Antarctobacter heliothermus: one gene and its partners. The main gene of each other region encodes a partner of the protein of the gene in region 3 in a complex. Links are inferred from orthologs where the notes say so. Each region holds a gene or a part of one and is shown on either strand. Other genes may lie near its edges.

Region 1 (3,112 bases), 220 kb from region 3 along the record:
CACCTGTCGGCGAAATTCCGCCCAAAAAGCATCAAGAGCGGGGAATTCCTGACCTGTGCCCCTGATGAAACACTGCCACAGTGCTCCTAAGTCTACTGCATAAGCCCGATCAAAAAAGGGCACGAGGTTAGGAGACCATCATGAGCACATGGACCCCCCGCATCGATCAGGTGCGTTACAACGCCACCGAACAGTGTTTCGAGGCCCTTGTCACGGTCGTTACCCCGCACGGACTCTTGCGGGTGGCAAGCCAATATGTGGCACCCATCACAACCGAATTCGAAGAGGCCGCGCGCGGACTATGGATGCGCGCCCGCCTTTCGCTGGGCACGCCCGAGCACCTGCTGTTGCGCGAAGCTGCGGCAGAGATGCCCAGCGCAGCCTGACGTTCCGGCTCAGTTACACGCCTGTATGAGCCGCGCCGCCGCACCCTTTGTCCCTCGGGTGCTGTGGTAGACTGCCGGGATCCGCACCTTACCTTGCGGGTCCCGGCCCTTTTGCCAAATCAAGCTGTTTGTCCAAATAGTCACGCAGGATGTCCCGAAAATGCGGGATCGCGTCCTGCGCATCGACAAAGGCCTCGGGCGGCATCACGTCCCAGCCTTCGCCCTCATCGCCAAAGACCACGTCATCAATCGCACGAGCTGGCAGATGCGCGGCAAAAAAACAGCTGACCTTGCCCGCATCATCCCGCAGATGCACCGGATGCAATTGGGCCTTGGTCAGGGTCAGTCCCAACTCCTCCTGCGTTTCACGGATGGCGCAGTCCTCCGGTGACTCGCCTCCATCCCGCTCGCCCCCCGGAAAATCCAGATAGCCCGGCCAAGGGATAGATGGCTTGCGGTCCCGCCGCAGCACAATCAAATCCGCGCCAGCGAACAGCATCACTTTGGCACCGGAAAAGACCTGCCTTGGGTCGTCGGGCTTTGGATCGCTCATGGCGTCCCCTTCTGCATCGGCGTATATTGGGACCATGCCCGCCCTATGCCGCGATTGTCTGACCCAGTTCGATGCAGGCCCACGATGTCCGGCATGCCGGCGGCCCCGCGTCTTGCGCCATGACGAACTATGGGACCTCTCTATTGCCCATATGGACTGTGACGCCTTTTACGCAAGCGTGGAAAAGCGCGACAACCCCGCACTCGCTGACAAGCCGGTGATCATTGGCGGCGGGCGGCGCGGTGTGGTGTCGACCGCCTGCTATGTGGCGCGCATTCGTGGCGTGCGGTCCGCGATGCCGATGTTCAAGGCGCTGGACCTGTGTCCCGATGCCGTCGTCGTCAAGCCGCGCATGTCCGTCTACGTCGAGGTCAGCCGCCAGATCCGTACGATGATGGAGGAACTGACCCCGGCGATTGAACCGCTGTCGCTGGATGAGGCGTTTCTGGACCTCACCGGCACCGCCCGTCTGCACGGCGCGCCTCCTGCCGTGATGCTGGCGCGACTGGTCAAACGGATGAAGGCGGAACTGGGCGTCACTGGTTCTATCGGGTTGTCGCACAACAAGTTTCTCGCCAAGATCGCCTCTGACCTTGATAAGCCCCGCGGCTTTGCGGTGATCGGTCAGGCCGAAACGCAGGAGTTTCTGCGCCCCAAACCGATCCGCCTGATCTGGGGGGTTGGGCAAGTTACACAAGAGGCGCTGGAACGCGGCGGAATCCGCACGTTCGAGGATCTGCTGCGCTGGGACAAACGTGATCTGATGGTGCGGTTCGGATCGATGGGCGAACGTCTTTGGCATTTGGCACGCGGGCAGGACCATCGCCGGGTGACGCGCAACGCCCCGATGAAATCGATCTCGAATGAAACCACATTCAACGAGGACACCGCCGACCCGGACATCCTTGACGGGCATCTCTGGCGCATGGCGGAAAAGGCATCCGATCGCGCCAAGGCCAAGGGTTTGGCAGGCCGGGTCGTCACGCTGAAACTGCGACGGTCGGATTTTCGCATCGTCAGCCGCAGGCAGGCACTGCCCGATGCCACGCAGATTGCTGATCGCATCTACCGGGTTGCGCGGGCGCTGTTTGACCAGATGCCCGCCGGGCAGTCCTATCGCCTAATCGGGGCGGGTATTTCAGATCTGGTGCCAGAGGCGCAGGCCGACATGTCCGGCGACCTGCTGGACCCACAGGCCGAGGCCCGCGCCAAGGCGGAACGGGCCACCGATGCGATCCGAGCAAAGTTCGGTGAAAACGCGATTCTCAAGGGCCGCACGCTGCGCTGACGCCTAATCGTGGCTGCCCAAAACCTCATCTTCTTCACCCGTGGCGTCATAGCCATACGCCTCAAGCCCTGCTTCAAGGTTGTCTGCCAAATGCGGCGTGCCGATCAGATAATCTGCCGTGGGTGTCGTCGCCTCGTTCACGGCGGTCTGATAGGCCTCGTCCCAATCCTCGGCCTCAAACGCGCCACGGCCAACCCACATGACTGCGACCAAGGCCGCCTGCTCTTCGACGTCCATCCGGTCGATGAGCCCCCGAAGTTCGCCTTCGGCACGGCCCAACTCGCGCGCCATTACGATGACGGCTGCCACCTTGCTTGGGCTGATGTTTTGCATCTCGCGTCTCCTCACTGTTCGCTGGACAGGCTAGACACCACAATTGGGCGCCCGACTTTGATCCTAAGCAAACAGGCGGAAATAAAGCCAGTCCGGCAACAGTTGGCTGCCCCGGAACAACAACGAAAAGGCACGCGGAAAGGCGCGTTGAAAACCGCTGCCCGACATGTGGCGGAAACAGATGTCCGCCGCCTGTTCGGGGTCCATGATAAACGGCATGGTAAAGTCGTTCTTTTCGGTCAACCGTGTCTTGATGTAGCCTGGCACAAGCAGTTGCACGTCAACGCCCGTCTTGCGCAAATCGGCATACAGCGATTCCGCCAGTGCCATGACCGCCGCCTTGGACGACACATAGGCCGCCGACCCCGGCAAACCACGATATCCTGACAGCGATCCGGTCAACACGATATGGCCCCGGTCCCGCGCCACAAAGCGGGGCACCACAACCCCTGCCAGCCGCATGGCCCCGGTGAAATTCACATCTGCCATGTCGTTGGCCTGTTCGGCATTCCAATCCTGCGCTCCGAACGGCCAATAGACCCCAGCCACTTG
Region 2 (3,153 bases), 3.2 Mb from region 3 along the record:
CCTCTGCCAGTGCGGTGCTCAGCGCGCCGACCGCCGGCAAAGCGCCGCCACAGCTAAAGGTGGGGGGACACGCCAAACCGCAAGAGGGCGTGATGAAGCCCGCAGGCGTCAAGACGATCCTTGCCATCGGGTCGGGCAAGGGCGGCGTGGGCAAATCCACAGTTTCGGCCAATCTGGCGGTGGCGCTGGCGCGGGCGGGCAAACGGGTGGGCCTGTTGGATGCGGATATTCATGGCCCCAGTCAGCCGCGCATGTTCGGGTTGACCGCAAAACCTGCCAGCCCGGACGGCAAGACGATCATCCCGCTGGAGGCGCATGGCGTCACTGTCATGTCGATTGGGTCCATGCTGGCCGAGGATAAGGCGGTGGTCTGGCGCGGGCCGATGCTGATGGGCGCGCTGCAGCAGATGCTGATGCAGGTCGAGTGGGGCACCAAGGATGTGCTGATTGTCGATCTGCCGCCGGGCACCGGGGATGTGCAACTGTCGTTGTGTCAGAAATCCGAGGTGGCGGGGGCGATTGTGGTCTCGACTCCGCAGGATGTGGCGCTGCTGGACGCGCGCAAGGCACTGGATGCGTTTGCGACGTTGAACACGCCGGTGTTAGGACTGATCGAGAACATGGCGGTGTTCACCTGCCCGCATTGCGGCAAGGACAGTCATATCTTTGGTCACGGTGGTGTGGTGACGGAGGCCGAGAAGATGGGACTGCCGCTGTTGGCGCAGTTGCCGATTGATCTGGACACAAGGCTGGGCGGCGATGGCGGTCAGCCGATTGCGCTGGGTGACAGTGCGATGGCGCAGTCTTATGCGCAGTTGGCGGATCGGCTGATCAAAAGCGGGATCGTCTGATCCCTGCCGGTGCTGGCGCGCCTGCGGCGCGGGTTTGGGTATTTGGACAAAGAAGAAGCTGGGGCGGGGCATGATGTCCCGCCCAATGCGTTTGACGGGGACCAGTGTCAGGCCGCTTTTTGCAGGTGCAGGAACAGGTCGGTGATCAGCGCCGCCGGGTCGATGTTCACGGCGCGGGCGTGGCGGGCGCGGTCGCCTGCCTCTTGTGAGACATTGGCCCAGCGGCGGCCCGCTGCGGGATCGGGGGCGAGGCGGGTCAGCATATCGCCTTCGCCGCTCATGATTTCGGGCGGGGGGTGGCCGGTGACGCCGGTTCGGGCGAGGCGGGCGGCCAGTTGGTCGGCCAGCGTCAGCACCAGATCAAGGCGCGATTCCTTTCCCTTGCCCGCGCAGCTGTCCGCCAATGACAGCAGGGCGGCGCGGTCGAGGGCGGGCAGGCCGGAGAGCAGTTTCAGGATTTCGCGATACAGAGCCAGCCCGTCGAGGGTCAGCAGCCGCATGGCCGCGCCGACGGACCCTTCGGCAAGGGTGGTCAGGGGAGCGACGTCATTGGGCGCGACCTCTGCCCCGGCTTGGGCCAGTGCTTGAGCCATGTCCTCCGGGGGCAGTGGGGCAAGGCGCAGGGTGCGGCAACGGGAGCGGATTGTGGGCAGCAGGCGGGCGGGTTGGTGGCTGAGCAGCAAGAGCGTGGTGCGGGCGGGCGGTTCTTCGAGCATTTTCAGCAGGGCGTTGGCGGCCTGATTGGTCATCTCGTCGGCGCTGTCGACGATGACGACGCGGCGCCCGCCATCCGCCGCCGAGAGGCCGAAGAACGCGTTGAGTTTGCGGATTTCATCGACGCGGATAACGTCAGAGAAGCGGCCCTCTTTCAGCGCCTTGTCGCGTTCCGTGTCGGTGGAGCCGGCGCCGCCTCGGCGCAGCAGGAACAGGCCGGGTTCCGACAGGGCCAGCATCCGGCGGGCGACGGGGTGTTCGGGGTCGATATGCAGGGTGTCGGGCGGGGGCGGCGCACCGAAGAGGCCGTCACCCTCATCCGGGGGCGTCGCCAGAAGGAATCGTGCGATTTCCCAGGCCAGAGTCGCCTTGCCGGTGCCGCGCGGTCCGGTCAGCAGCCAGCCGTGGTGCAGGCGGCCCGAAGTGTAGGCGGTCAGAAAGGTCTGCTCTGCCTCGGATTGGCCGATCACGCGCGCGGTTTCACGCGGGTGCGGCGCGCCGGTCAGGCGGTCCGGTTCGGGCAGATCGGCGAGGTCGCTCATGCCGGGCACGCGGGCAGATAGGGCGTGACGGTATCGAGGATTTCTGTCGCGACGGTGGTGATGTCGCGGTTGCCGTCGATCACTCGAAAGCGGTTCGGGTGATCCTGTGCCAGAGCCAGAAAGCCGTCGCGCATCTGTTGTTGCAGGGCGAGGCCGAAGTCCTCAAACCGTTCTTCATCGGTGGCGCGCGCCTTGGCGCGGGAGAGGCCTGCATCGGCAGGCATGTCCACCAATAGCGTCAGGTCAGGCTCAACCCCGATCATCAGGTTGTGCAGGGCGTCGACCTTGTCGCGCAGGCCGCCTCGGCCCTGATACATGCGGGTCGAGTCGGCAAAACGGTCGCAGATCACAACGCGGCCCGCTTCCAGCGCGGGTCGGATGACCCGTTCAAGGTGATCACGGCGCGCGGCGGTGAACAGCAGCAATTCGGTTTCGGCGGACCAGCGGTCCGGATCGCCCTGCAGGACCAGCGCGCGGATTTCCTCTGCCCCCGGGCTGCCGCCGGGTTCGCGGGTCAGGACGGGGTTCAGCCCCCGATTGCGCAGGGTTTCGGACAGGCGGCGGGCCTGGGTGGATTTACCCGAACCGTCGATGCCCTCAAAACTGATGAAAAGGCCCGGCCAAGGCCTGTTCGTCTCATTCACATTGCGTCCCCGGCGTCTTCGGAAAAGCGTTTTATCAGCAGGCTGCTGACGGTCATGATCCGGTCGACAAAGCCGCCTGCATCTACCTTGTCGGCGGCGACCAGCGGCACGCGGGTTTCCGGCAGACCTTCGGGTTGGATGATCAATTCGGCCAGTTTCTGACCTTTGGCCACAGGGGCCTCGATCGGGCCGGTATAGACCACCTCGGCCTTGATGCCGCCCGCCGTCATGGTGGGCAGCAGCAAGGTCACATCCTTTTCAGCGACAAGATGCACCTCATCGGCAGAGCCCATCCAGACCTCGGCGGTGGCGACGCTTTTGTCCTTGGTCACAACGGTCTGTTCGGCAAATTGGCGAAAGGCCCAGTTGACGATGGCCTCTGCCTCTTCGGCGCGGGCGCGG
Region 3 (3,004 bases):
CAGCGCGACAATCTCACCGTACAACGCGGCCCGCCGGGTTGCGTCCAGATGGGCCGCTACCTCATCCAGCAAAAGGATCGGCGACGCTCCGAAATCCTGTGCAAGCGCCCGCGCGTTGGACAGGATCAGCGAGATCAGCAAGGCTTTCTGCTCTCCGGTGGAACATTCGGCCGCAGGTACTCCTTTGGCCGCGAACACGCCGTAGAGGTCAGTTCTGTGCGGTCCGACCAACGTGCGTCCTGCCGCCATATCGCGAAAGCGGCTTTCGGCCAGCGCCTCGCGCAGATCGGTCTCGGCGGGCGGCAAGCTGCCCTCGGATTGCACCATCTCCAGATCGGCAACAGGAAAGGCTGTCTCTGCGTCGGCCTGCGCGGTTTTCAGTCGGTCAAGCGTTTCTTGCCGGTTCGTGGTCAACAAGGCACCGCTGCGCGCCATCTGTTTTTCCAGCGCTTGATACCAATGCGGGTCGCGGACACTGTCCTTGAGCAGGCGATTGCGTTCCCGCATCGCCTTTTCATAGTCCAGCGATGCCTGGGCATGGTCGGGGAAAAACGACAGGGTCAAACGATCCAGAAACCGCCGTCGCCCCTCGGCCCCTTCGATCCACAGCCGGTCCATGGCCGGAATCAGCCAGACGGTGCGGGCAATGCGGCCTAGGGCAATCTGGTTGGCGCTCTTGTCGTTAATCGTGATGCTGCGCGCGGCCCCGTCTTCGGAGGCAAAGGTTATCTCTTGAAACCCCTCCGGGCCGATCAGACCACCGGTGATTTTCCAGCCAAGGCTTTGCGGGCGGCGCGCCATGTCCGCTGCAGCAGCACGCCGCAACCCGCGCCCGGGAGAGAACAGCGAAACCGCTTCGATCAGGTTGGTCTTGCCCGCGCCATTGGGCCCGTAGATCGCTACGGGTCGAACATCAACCGCAATTTCCGCCCGTCGATGCGATCGGAAATGCGATAAACTCAGGCGGGTTAGGGCAAGCGACATGGCAAGAGACGGTTTTTCGACGAAAAACCGTCAAGCCTCATACCCGCATCGGCATCACGACGTAGACCGCGCTGGTGTCACCACCTTCGCGCATCAGAGTCGGATCGCCGGAGGAATTGAACAGGAAAACGGCGTTTTCGCGGTCCACTTGGCTGGCGATTTCCAGCAGGTATTTGGCATTGAACCCAATTTCCAGCCGCTCATCGGCATAGGCGACGGCCAGCTCCTCTTCGGCGGCCCCGCTATCCGGCGCGTTGACCGACAGGATCAAACGATCCTCGTCAAGTTGCAATTTGACTGCGCGCGAACGTTCCGAGGATACGGTTGCCACACGGTCCACTGCCTTAGCAAATTCCGATGCGTCGACTTCCAGCTTGCGAGTGTTCCCCTGCGGGATAACGCGGGTGTAATCAGGGAATGTGCCATCGATGACCTTGGAGGTCAGGGTAATTTCAGGAGTGGCAAAGCGGACCTTGGTTTCGGACACTGACACCGCGATGTCCATATCATCCTGATCCAGCAGCTTGCGCATCTCACCAACGGTTTTGCGCGGGACAATTACGCCCGGCATCTCATCAGCGCCCTGCGGCAGCGGCGCGTCGATCCGCGCCAATCTATGGCCGTCGGTGGCAACACAGCGCAGAACCTTGCCGTCTTCGCCGTCGGCCATATGCATATAGACGCCGTTCAGGTAATAGCGAGTCTCTTCGGTCGAGATGGCGAATTTCGACTTGTCGAAAAGGCGGCGCAGCACCTCTGCCTTGGCGGAAAAGTTGCAGTCATATTCCGAGGTCGCCATGACCGGGAAGTCTTCTTTCGGCAGCGTCGCCAAAGAGAAATGCGACCGGCCCGCCGACACTGACAAACGGCCCGATCCGGGATCCGCAGCCAACGTCACCAGCGCCCCGTCCGGCAACTTTCGCACGATCTCATGCAGGGTCACGGCGGAGACAGTGGTGCCGCCCGCCTTTTCGACCTGCGCCACGGCGCGGTCCAGAACCTCAATGTCCAGATCGGTAGCACGAAAGCTGACGCTCTCACCCCCGGCCTCGATCAGCACGTTGGCGAGAATCGGGATGGTGTTGCGCCTCTCGACCACTGATTGCGCTTGCGCGACTGCGCGCAAAAGCGCCGCCCGTTCCATGCTGAATTTCATCGCCCTACCCTCTCCGCACTGCCGGGACGCGCAGCCTAGCCTGCGCTGGCCAGCACTCCAAGCCGGTTTTACGGATTTGTGTTGCTCTTTTGTCTAGGCGTCAAGGCGTTGCGGCGCACCAGACCCGGCGCGCCACATATTTCCCACAACTCTGATCAGGCTTCAAGCGCCCGGCGCAGCATTTCGACGTCCTCGTCGATCTGCCCGTCTTGCTGGCGCAGTTCCTCGATCCGCCGTACCCCGTGCATGACAGTGGTGTGGTCGCGCCCACCAAAGCGCCGCCCGATCTCTGGCAAAGAACGCGAAGTCAGCTGTTTGCACAGATACATCGCCACCTGTCGAGGCCGGGCAAAGTTGCGCACCCGCTTCGGCCCGATCATGTCCGACAGACGGATGTTATAATGCTCGGCAACCTTGCGCTGGATCTCATCTATAGAAACCTTGCGTTCCGAGGCACGCAGCACATCCGCAAGGCTGTCCTGCACCAGATCCATGTTGATCGGCTTGCCAACCAGCGAGGCAAAAGCAAACAGACGTGTCAGCGCTCCTTCGAGAACACGGACATTGGTGCTGATCCGGTGCGCAAGGAATTCCAGCACTCCGTCGTCGATGTGCAGATCGGGATGCATGGCGCGATAGCCTTCGACCTTGGTCTGCAAGATCCCTAGGCGCAGTTCATAGTCGGTCGGGTGCAGATCGACGACCAAACCCGATTGCAGGCGACTGCGGATGCGGTTTTCCAGATCTTTGATCTCATCCGGCGCACGGTCGGCCGAGATGATAATCTGCTTGTTCTGATCCACCAGCGCGTTGAAGGTGTGAAAGAATTCTTCCTGCGTGCTGTCCTTGCCGGCGATGAACTGC

The links.
Region 1: the proteins of dnaN (region 3) and ANTHELSMS3_RS06355 are in contact, whole or in part, in a solved structure (PDB 1OK7), measured with the Escherichia coli proteins. The link is inferred for Antarctobacter heliothermus from one-to-one orthologs.
Region 2: the proteins of dnaN (region 3) and ANTHELSMS3_RS20575 are in contact, whole or in part, in a cryo-EM structure (PDB 8GIZ), measured with the Escherichia coli proteins. The link is inferred for Antarctobacter heliothermus from one-to-one orthologs.

What each region holds. Positions count from the first base shown.
Region 1 is NZ_CP022540.1:1,352,083-1,355,194, reverse strand. Bases 143-3,100 are described here. They hold ANTHELSMS3_RS06355 (DNA polymerase IV), read left to right. Parts: upstream 143-973; coding sequence 974-2,227; downstream 2,228-3,100. Other genes in these bases: ANTHELSMS3_RS06345 (SDR family NAD(P)-dependent oxidoreductase), read right to left, coding at 2,624-3,100; ANTHELSMS3_RS06350 (DUF3775 domain-containing protein), read right to left, coding at 2,231-2,560; ANTHELSMS3_RS06360 (NUDIX domain-containing protein), read right to left, coding at 475-939; ANTHELSMS3_RS06365 (hypothetical protein), read left to right, coding at 143-386. Outside these bases: more of ANTHELSMS3_RS06365, read left to right, coding at 141-142; more of ANTHELSMS3_RS06345, read right to left, coding at 3,101-3,112. UniProt on the Escherichia coli protein: Poorly processive, error-prone DNA polymerase involved in translesion repair and untargeted mutagenesis. Copies undamaged DNA at stalled replication forks, which arise in vivo from mismatched or misaligned primer ends.
Region 2 is NZ_CP022540.1:4,343,611-4,346,763, reverse strand. Bases 34-3,032 are described here. They hold ANTHELSMS3_RS20575 (DNA polymerase III subunit delta'), read right to left. Parts: upstream 2,108-3,032; coding sequence 959-2,107; downstream 34-958. Other genes in these bases: ANTHELSMS3_RS20565 (D-alanyl-D-alanine carboxypeptidase family protein), read right to left, coding at 2,748-3,032; tmk (dTMP kinase), read right to left, coding at 2,104-2,751; ANTHELSMS3_RS20580 (Mrp/NBP35 family ATP-binding protein), read left to right, coding at 34-851. In the rest of the region: more of ANTHELSMS3_RS20580, read left to right, coding at 1-33; more of ANTHELSMS3_RS20565, read right to left, coding at 3,033-3,153. UniProt on the Escherichia coli protein: Part of the beta sliding clamp loading complex, which hydrolyzes ATP to load the beta clamp onto primed DNA to form the DNA replication pre-initiation complex.
Region 3 is NZ_CP022540.1:1,132,253-1,135,256, reverse strand. What follows is about bases 82-2,931. They hold dnaN (DNA polymerase III subunit beta), read right to left. Parts: upstream 2,141-2,931; coding sequence 1,022-2,140; downstream 82-1,021. Other genes in these bases: dnaA (chromosomal replication initiator protein DnaA), read right to left, coding at 2,296-2,931; recF (DNA replication/repair protein RecF), read right to left, coding at 82-984. Outside these bases: more of recF, read right to left, coding at 1-81; more of dnaA, read right to left, coding at 2,932-3,004. UniProt on the Escherichia coli protein: Confers DNA tethering and processivity to DNA polymerases and other proteins. Acts as a clamp, forming a ring around DNA (a reaction catalyzed by the clamp-loading complex) which diffuses in an ATP-independent manner freely and bidirectionally along dsDNA.